3 regions of the Cobetia sp. 14N.309.X.WAT.E.A4 genome follow, and region 2 is predicted to be linked to each of the others. Evidence: predicted binding sites of a transcription regulator. Region 2 holds the regulator's gene; each other region holds the start of a gene.
The links. The regulator PhoB, encoded in region 2, activates phosphate uptake and scavenging genes when phosphate is short. The targets are predictions, from matches to a motif close to TGTCATANNNNTGTCANA.
Positions count from the first base shown of each region.

Region 1: ugpB (sn-glycerol-3-phosphate ABC transporter substrate-binding protein UgpB) is a predicted target of PhoB. The motif match lies at 2,117-2,134, and genes of this name have one in related genera.
Region 3: OW493_RS04005 (DUF6482 family protein) is a predicted target of PhoB. The motif match lies at 2,142-2,159, and genes of this name have one in related genera.

Region 1 covers NZ_JAPNXT010000017.1:57,768-61,003, forward strand. The annotation lists gene ugpA (sn-glycerol-3-phosphate ABC transporter permease UgpA) at 1-416, opposite strand, end outside; gene ugpB (sn-glycerol-3-phosphate ABC transporter substrate-binding protein UgpB) at 608-1,948, opposite strand; gene OW493_RS16690 (hypothetical protein) at 2,253-2,840, shown strand; gene OW493_RS16695 (acyl-CoA dehydrogenase) at 2,966-3,236, opposite strand, start outside.
Region 2 covers NZ_JAPNXT010000004.1:258,591-261,826, forward strand. The annotation lists gene cysZ (sulfate transporter CysZ) at 1-216, shown strand, start outside; gene phoR (phosphate regulon sensor histidine kinase PhoR) at 322-1,617, opposite strand; gene phoB (phosphate regulon transcriptional regulator PhoB) at 1,625-2,314, opposite strand; gene ubiA (4-hydroxybenzoate octaprenyltransferase) at 2,542-3,236, opposite strand, start outside.
Region 3 covers NZ_JAPNXT010000002.1:145,407-148,642, reverse strand. The annotation lists gene OW493_RS04015 (cryptochrome/photolyase family protein) at 1-1,293, shown strand, start outside; gene OW493_RS04010 (DUF393 domain-containing protein) at 1,290-1,676, shown strand; gene OW493_RS04005 (DUF6482 family protein) at 1,678-2,034, opposite strand; gene OW493_RS04000 (EAL domain-containing protein) at 2,190-3,236, opposite strand, start outside.

The sequences.
Region 1 (3,236 bases), on a different contig from region 2:
GACAGCAGTTCCGGCAGGATGCCGAGCGTCGGGTCGAACAGGAACAGCCACAGGACGCCGGCCACGGCAGGTGCGACGGCATAGGGCCAGATGAGGAAGGTCTTGTAGGTGCTGGCGCCACGCAGCACGCGGTCTGCCAGCACGGCCAGCCCAAGGGCGAGTGCCATGGCGCCGAAGGCGACGGCAAACGAGAAGTAGACCGTCGTCCACAGGGTCTCCAGATATTCGGCTTCGCCGAGGACCGCGAGGAAGTTGGTAAGTCCGGCAAATTCACGTGAAAGCCCGAAGGCATCCTCGATATAGAAAGCCTGTTCGATGGCCTGGAGGGCCGGCCAGAAGAAGAACACGCCGACGATGATCAGCTGGGGAGCCAGCAGGATCCACGGCGTGAAGGGATGTCGATTGAAATGGGCCATGCAGCAGAGGTCTCGCAAGGAAGAGGGACTGATCACGTCAGTCGTGTGCGCATGGTCGGCGCGGATTCGGCCGACCATGCGCCATCAAGCCGGGAGAGAAGGGAAAGGGCACCGGTATCGGGTGCGCTTTCCGCTCTCTGGCATCCAGGCATGGTGGGCCGCCCAGGCGGCCCACCATGGTGTGGCGGTGTTCAGCCGTTGGCGCGCTCGAACTTCTCCAGCAGCTTGTTGCCGCGCTCGACAGCCTGATCGAGACCGTCCTGCACGCTTTCCTTGCCAGCGAAGATCTTCTCGAGCTCTTCGTTGATCACGTCACGTATCTGCACCATGTTGCCCAGACGCAGGCCCTTGGAGTTCTCGGTCGGGGTCACGGAGGTCATCTGGGTGATGGCGACGTCAGTGCCCGGATTCTCGGCGTAGAAGCCCTGCTCACGTGTCAGCTCTGCCGCGGCGGTGGTGATCGGCAGGTAGCCGGTGAACTGGTGCCAGTCGGCCTGGACTTCGGGCCTGGAGAGGTACTGGAAGAACTTGGCGACGCCCTGGTATTCCTCATCGCTGTGGCCGGACAGCACCCACAGTGACGCGCCGCCGATGATGGAGTTCTGCGGCGTCTCGATCGCGTCGCTGTCGTAGGGCAGCGGTGCCACGCCGAACTCGAAGCCCTTGGCGCTTTCCTTGACGCCGGCATAGCTGGCGGAGGAGCCCATCATCATCGCGCACTCACCGGAGTAGAACTTCGGCGCCGCGTCATCGAAGCGACCGCCGAACACGAAGCGCTTGTCGGCCTGCCAGTCATCGAGGCGCTGGATGTGGTCGACCACGGCGGTCTTGTTGAATTCAAGGCGGGTATCGGTGCCGGCGAAGCCATTGGCCTGGCTGGCGAAGGGCACGTCATTGCGTGCCGAGAAGTTCTCCAGCATCACCCAGGACGGCCAGGTGGTCGTCAGGCCACAGCTGCCCGCGCCGGAATCGACGACCTTCTTGAGGGCATCACCCAGCTCCTGCCAGGTGGCCGGCACGGATTCGACACCGGCCTTGGCCAGCATGTCCTTGTTGTAATAGGTGACCGGGGTGGAGGAGTTGAACGGCATCGACAGCATCTTGCCTTCGGTGTCGGTGTAGTAGCCGGTGACGGAAGACAGGTAGGCCTTCGGATCGAAACTCGCGCCTTCTGACGGTGCATAGTCCGCCATCAGCTGATGGACCGGCATGATGGCACCCTTGGCGCTCATCATGGTGGCGGTGCCGACCTCGAAGATCTGCACGATGTCCGGGCCCTTGCCGGCCCGGAAGGCGGCAATGGCGGACGTCATGGTCTCGGAGTAGTTGCCCTTGAAGACCGGCTTGACGACGAATTCATCCTGACTTGCATTGAAGTCGGCCGCGATCTCGTCGACCTTCTTGCCAAGTCCGCCCCCCATGGCGTGCCACCACTCGACTTCGGTGGCGGCCAGGGCACTGGCGGAAGCGGTCGCGAAACCGACTGCCAGCGCGAGGCTGGCAAGATGACGGGTGCCACGGGTGTTGAGCATTGCGTGATGGGTAGGGCGGCGCATGGTCGAGCTCCTGAGAGGGTCCCTGGTCAGCCTTGTGGGAGTCGCGCAGGCTGACTGCTGTCGATCGATGGCGAACGATCAAGCGAACACCTTTTTGTTCTTATGATGATCGTCCGAAAAGCGTAGACGACTCTAGAAGGCTTTCCTTACAACTTTATGACGGTTGGATGTTCATGTGCGGGTAACCACCGTCGGCCCTGCACGGGGCGCGGTGGATCAGGCGATCATCCGGCGAGTGTGCTAGTCTTGCGCGCTGAAAATGCCTGTGGCGGAGAATGCGATGAAAGTGGTGGAAGTGAGTGCCGGTGCCCGGCGCGATGCGTGTCTGGCGATGCTGTGTGCCGAAGTGCATGGCCGCGAGGGGGGACTGGATGCGCTGGTGAGCTATGCCGGTGTCCGAGGTGTCTGGTTCGAGAACGAGACCGCTCGCCTGTTCGCGCTGGTGGACGATGCCGAGCGCATCCACTCCGCCGCCCTGTTGGTGCTCGACGAGAATGCGCGCGGGCTGAATCTTGCCCTGTGGGCGACGCCGCCGGTCCATCGTGGCCATGACCACGGCATCGCGCTGGTGTCACAGCTGGCGGATCACGGTCGTCTGCAGGTGCGTCTCACCGACGGCTCGCTGGTCAGCGTGCTGCGTCGCGCCGGGATCAACGACTGGCTGGAGGCCGAGGCCGAAGGCGATCGCCCGCGTGAGCTGGTCGGCATGAATCCGGCGGCGCGTGTCGGCACTCTCGCGGCGCTGGACGAGCCGCTGCGTCTGGATCGCGAGCGCATCAAGCGCACCTTCAAGGCGCGCCCGAAGGACTTCGGGACCTACAAGAACGCCTTCGTGCGTGATCTCGAGCACTTCGCGCGTCATATCTGAGATCGAGATGACGCGAAGCATGGCGCCTCCTGCCAATAAAAAGGCCCCGCTCACTGAGCGGGGCCTTTTTGGTTCTGCGATCAGCGATCAGGTCTTGCATCGCTCACGCGGGCGTCGGCCGGTGATCAGGCGGCGTCCTGCTGTGGGTTGGAGGCTGTGCCGTCACTCGCCATCGGCTTGCGCACGAAGGCATCGAAATCGAAGTGGTCGACGGTCAGCATGTCGAGTACCTCGGCTTCGAAGACGCGCATGAAGTCGCCATCCTCAGCGGACAGGATACCGGCCTCGACCGCCGCTTCGATGCGCGCTTCCGGTGACAGTGCGTCGGCCGGGATCTCGCCCTTGTGATAGGCCTTGGCCAGCGTCTTGTAGATCGGCTCCGCACGCGGGTAATCC
Region 2 (3,236 bases):
TATCTGGACTATCCGATGGACAACCATCAGGTCAGCTTCGGTGACATGAAGCAGCGTCTCAAGGCGCGCTGGTGGCCGTCACTGACCTTCGGTGGTGCCGTGTTCGTGCTGACGCTGGTGCCCTTGGCCAACCTGCTGTTCATTCCCGGGGCCGTGGCGGGTGCCGTCCTGATGTGGCAGAGCCACTACCGACAGCTGCCTGCCCCGCGCCGCTGAGCCAGGCTTTATCGCGAGCGTTGACGAACGCAGATACCACGACGCCCCGCCGTGACCTCATGCAGAGGGCGCGGCGGGGCGTTCGTGTCAGTGGGGCTGCAACCGTCAGGCAGTCGTCGCGCAGCGACGCTCCGCCGGGAAATGACAACGGAAGCGTGCGCCCTCGCCGGGCAGGCTGTCGATCTCCAGGCGGCCCTGATGGCGGATCAGCACATGCTTGACGATGGCCAGTCCCAGCCCGGTGCCACCAGTGGCGGTGCTGCGTCCCTTGTCGATGCGATAGAAACGCTCCGTCAGGCGCGGTAGATGCACGGGATCAATGCCGTCACCGTCATCCTCCACCTCGACCATCACGCCCTCGCTGGTGCTCTGGCAGCGCAGCGTGATGTGGCAGTCTTCCGGCGTGTAACGCACCGCATTGAAGACCAGATTCGAGATCGCGCTTCTCAGCTCCTGCTCCTCACCCATCAGGGCCAGTCCGGGCTCGACCTCCACCGTGATGACATGCCGCTCCTTCGAGAGGCCTTCGGCATCTTCCCGGATACGTGTCAGCAGCTGTGCCATGTCGATGCGACGTCCTTCGCCCGACAGCTCGTCGGTCTCCAGGCGCGACAGGGTCAGCAGATCCTCGACGAGGTGCTGCATGCGGTCGGTCTGACTCTGCATCTGTCCCAGGCCACGCTGCCAGCGCGGGGGCAGGTCATCGGCATAGTCGGAATAGGTCTCGAGGTAGCCGGCCAGTACCGTCAGCGGCGTGCGCAGCTCATGGGAGACATTGGCCACGAAATCGCGGCGCATTTCCTCGAGACGGTAGAGGCGGGTGACATCACGCACCATCACCAGGCGCTCGTTGTCACCGAACAGGGTGATGGAGATCTGCAGGGTCAGGTTGTCGGAGAGCGGCGATTGCAGGGTCAGCGGCTCACGATAGGCCAGCCGATTGAAGTAATCGATGAACACGGGGTCACGCAGATAGTTGGTGACGTGCTGGCCGCGGTCGTGACTGGCCTTGAGGCCGATCAACTGCTCGGCAGCGCTGTTCCACCACTCCATGTCGCCGTGGTTGTCGAGCATCACCAGGCCATCGCGCATCGCTTCCGAGGATTCCTGGATGCGGTTGAGGATACTGCGCAGTCGCTCCTGCGCCTGACGCTGACCCTTCTGGTAGCGATACAGACGATCGAGCAGATCCCCCCAGACGCCATCGCCGGGCGGCGGCTCTTCATGGGGGTTGGTGATCAGCCAGGTGTAGAGGCTCTTGAGGTGCTTGAGATGGACGAACAGGTACAGCGCCAGCCCCAGCGCCAGGCCCCAGCCCAGCAGGCCGAGCAGTCCGCCGACCAGCCCGAAGCCGCCCGCCAGATAGCCCAGCCGCCATAGCTCGTTCGTCCAGTAGCGCATCCGCGTCTCAGGCCTGGGCGCTGAAGCGATAACCGGTACCGCGGACGGTCTGGATCAAGTGCTGATGCCCCTCGCCCAGCGCCTTGCGCAGACGACGAATGTGCACGTCCACGGTGCGCTCCTCGACATAGACATTGCCGCCCCAGACCTGATCCAGCAGCTGGCTGCGGGTGTAGGCGCGCTCCTGATGGGTCATGAAGAACTGCAGCAGGCGGTATTCGGTGGGGCCGACCTCCAGGGAGTTGCCGTGTGCGGTCACGCGGTGGCTGGCGGGGTCGAGCATCAGACCCTCGACTTCCACCGACTCCTCGACGCCCTTGGGCGTGGTGCGGCGCAGCACGGCCTTGAGGCGTGCCACCAGCTCGCGTGGCGAGAAGGGCTTGGTGATGTAATCGTCCGCCCCGGCCTCGAGCCCCTGGATCTTGTTGTCTTCCTCGCCCTTGGCGGTGAGCAGGATGATCGGCAGCTCCGCCGTGGTCTCGTCACGCTTGAGGCGGCGCGCCAGTTCCAGCCCGCTGGTGCCGGGCATCATCCAGTCCAGCAACAGCAGATCGGGCTTTTCATCGACGACGATGGCGTGGGCGTCCTGGGCATTGTCGGCCTCCAGCACGCGGTAATCCGCCATTTCCAGGGCGACGGCGATCATCTCGCGTATCGAGGATTCGTCGTCGACAATCAGTACGGTCTTGGAGCTCATCGCTAGATCCCATGCAGCAGTCGGCGCACGCGCCAGAATGACAAGTCGATGACGATTACAACCTGCTTATATGACAGTGAGATGACAATGGCCAGCTTGGCAGCTTGCCGCCCGGCTTGCCAGCGAGTCCCTCAACTCTCGCGAGGTGTGAATGTCACGCCTCGCCGCACGAGGAAGGTCGCTGGCAGACCGGATGAGGACTCGGGCCCGTTGGCCGGAAAGAGGGGTCAGGCAGCTGGCCAGGTCGCCAGCGCGATGCCCGCGAAGATCAGCAGGCCGGACCAGTGGTTGTTGAGAAATGCCTGGAAGCAGGGGCCACGCTCCCGCTCGCGAATCAGGCGCTGCTGCCAGACGAAGGTCACGGCCGCCGCGGCCAGCCCCAGCCAGTAGAAGATGCCCAGCGCCAGGTGCAGGCCGATGCCGATCAACACCGCCAGCATGCCCAGCTGCAGCAGACCGATCATCAGCGTGTCGGCGCGGCCGAACAGCACGGCGGTGGACTTGATGCCGACCTTGAGATCGTCATTGCGATCGACCATCGCATAGGCGGTGTCGTAGGCCACCGTCCACATCAGGTTGGCCGCGAACAGCCACCAGCCATAGGTCGGCACCTCCTCAAGCGTCGCCGCGAAGGCCATCGGAATCGCCCAGCCGAAGGCGGCGCCCAGCACCACCTGCGGCAGATGATGGAAGCGCTTCATGAACGGATAGCTGGCCGCCAGCAGCACGGCGACGATCGACAGCAGCACCGTGGTCAGGTTGGTGAAGCACACCAGCACGAAGGCGGCCGCGACCAGCACACCGAACAGGGTCAGCGCCTCGCGCTCCGTGATGCGTCCTGAGGTCAGCGGGCGATCCCGGGTGCGTTCGACATGCTTGTCCCAGTGGCGATCCGCGTAGTCGTTGATCACGCAGCCGGCGG
Region 3 (3,236 bases), on a different contig from region 2:
GCGCGCCGCGAGGAAGGCGAGGTTCCTTGGGTGGTGCTGGAAGATCACCGCTTCTTCACCACACCGGCACAGTTCGCGACCTGGGCCGACGGACGCAAGCAATTGCGCATGGAATACTTTTACCGTGAACAGCGTCGTGACACGGACCTGTTGATGGAAGGCAGCGAGCCCGCCGGCGGCAAGTTCAATCATGATCATGACAATCGCGAACCGATTCCCGCCGACTTCCAGTCACCGCCACCACCGCAGCATGACCACCGCCAGGATGCGCTGACGCGCGAAGTGCTGACGCTGGTGGACACCCGCTTCGGCGAGGGAGCCGAGGGCGAGCTGCGTCATTTCGGCAATCTGGACAACTTCAACTGGGCCGTGACCCGCGCCCAGGCGCTCGACGATCTCGCTCACTTCCTCGCGCACTGCCTGGCAGACTTCGGCCGCCATCAGGATGCCATCGATGACAGTGACCCCTTCCTGTTCCACTCCCGACTTTCCGCGGCGCTCAATATCGGGCTTCTGAGTCCCCACGAAGTCTGTGCTGCCGTCGATGATGCCTGGCGACGTGGCGAGGTACCGGTCAACTCCGCCGAGGGCTTCATCCGGCAGATTCTCGGTTGGCGAGAGTATGTGCGTGGGATCTACTGGACACGCATGCCCGGCTACAAGCAGGAGAATCGCCTGAGTGCGACACGGGGTCTACCGGAGGTCTTCTGGCGCGGCGACAGCGGCATGCGCTGTGTGGATCAAGCCATCCTCAGTACGCGTGATCATGCCTATGCCCACCATATCCGCCGCCTGATGGTCACCGGCAATTTCGCCCTGCTGTGCGGCGTGAAGCCCGAGGCGCTATGCGACTGGTATCTGGCGGTCTACGTCGATGCCTGCGAGTGGGTGGAGCTGCCCAATACCCTGGGCATGGTGCTGCACGCCGATGGCGGCCTGATGGGCTCCAAGCCCTATTGTGCCTCGGGCAAGTACATCGATCGCATGTCCAATCACTGCGACAGGTGCCAGTACTCGCCGAAGAAGGTCACCGGCACGCATGCCTGCCCCTTCAACAGTCTCTATTGGCACTTCATCGAACGCCATCGCGAATCACTGTCACGCAACCCGCGCATGTCGCTGGTCTATGGCAGCTGGCGACGCATGAAGGACGACAAGCGCGAGGCATTGCTGCAACAGGCCGAGGCCTTTCTCGCCCGACTCGACAGCGCCGCTGACTATGGCAGCGGTGCCCATCGCGCGGGTTACCATCCCGCGCCCTCCAGTTCCACGACCGACAAGGAATCCTCATGAGTCGCATCTGGCAGGCCAGTGCACCGGTCACGCTCTATCACGATGGCAAGTGCCCCCTGTGCCAGCGCGAGGTCGCCTGGCTGGCGAGACACCCGAGGCGGGAACGGGTCAGGACGGTCGACATTCGTGCAAAGGACTTTTCCCCAGATGCTCTGGGGCTGAGCTTCGAGACGATGATGGGGCGCCTGCACGTGCAGGATGCGCGCGGGGAGTGGTATGTCGGCATGGACGCCAGCCGAGCCCTCTATGCGGTGCTCGGCTATCGGCGCCTGGTGAGGCTGTCATTGCTGCCGGGGCTGCGTCCGATGCTGGATGTCGGCTATCGGGTCTTTGCCCGCCACCGTGAGCGTATCGGCCGCTGGGTCCCCCAGAGGAGACGCTGACTCAGAAGCTCAAGGGGATGCGCGAGCTCAACGGTTGATGGTACTGAGGCGGTCGGCCGATCATCTCGTCGTTGGCCACCTGGGATACCAGCCAGGCGCGTGACAGACCGGCGCGCCTGAGCTCGCTGTAGACATCCTCCAGCGAGCGGAACAGCATCGGCTTGCCACGTTTCATCAACAGTTCACTGCGCTCATCGTCTTCATCGGCACCCGCTTCCAGTACCAGCTGGACCTGATAGAAGCGGCTGGCGGCATGACTGATCACGCGCGCCTCCAGTGCCGGATACTCGGCGATCAGCGCATTCAGGTTGCTGACCAGCAGGCCAGCAGGTGTGAAGGCAGCGGCAATTCTGGACATGGTGTCGGCTCCTGGACCTCTGTTGTCTGAGGTATCCATCATCGTGAAGGTGGCGTCAAGGCTTCACGCCAGCTTGCGGGGGGACGATGACGATTGCACGGCACCGCCATGACGATTGGATGACGTCATGTTCAAGGCCGCCGCTCCGGAGAGGCTCACGGACACTGAGCACGAACCGCCAGCTGACGTTCCGCGAGGATACGCAGCAGATCCAGAGGACGCCCAAGGCCGCGATAGCATCCCCCTCGCATGATGATGAAGTCCTCGTCACGATGAATGTCCCGGCGCCCGAGCAGCTTGGCCGACAGACGCTCGAGCGGCTCATCTTCCTCGACACGCAGTGAATGGGTCTGCATGACCTCATGGATCGCCCGTCGTCCATGCAGCTCCGGTCCGAAGCGCTGATTCAGCAATCCCAGCAGTCGATGGCGGATGATCATGCCGATCGGCCGCTGCTGCGCGTCCACCACTGCCAGCGCCATCAATTCCGGCTCGGCATGTAGACGCTCGGCCACTTCCTCGAGACAGGTATCCTGCAGTACCGGCGCCACCTGCCGCAGCAGGCTGCCGGTACCGAGTGCCAGAGGCGCGGCATGCCGGCGGCGACTCAGACGATGCAGGCGCTGCTCGAGGCCGGCACGCTGGCCAGCGGGGTCCACCTCGGCGCTCGCAAACAGCCAGCCTTGCAGATACTCAGCCCCCAGCTGGGACACGCATTCCATCTCGCCTTCCTGCTCGATGCCTTCCGCGATCACCTGACTGCCACTGCCGTGGGCGATGTCGATGATCGAGCGCACGAAACGCCGCTTGAGCGAATCCTGATGAATACCGCTGATGAAGTGTCGGTCGATCTTGACGAAGTCAGGCTGAACCGCCGACCACAGCTTGAGGCTGGCGTACCCTTCACCGAGGTCATCCAGCGCGATGGCGAAGCCCATCGACTGGTAATGGCAGACGGCCTCACGCATCAGTGCCGGGTCCAGCCCCGGGGTCTGCTCAGTCAACTCGATGACGACCTGATGCGGGTGCAGCCCATGGCGATGCAGGAGGTGACGTGTCAGTCCCCGAGAATGCGCACTGTCCAACAGCACCTCCGGCGACACGTTCAGGAACAGGCGCTCACTCAGGCCCTGCTCGGCCCATTGCTCAAGCGCCAGCTCACGACAGAGGCCGTCCAGCTCGGCGAGGCGCCGATGCTGGCG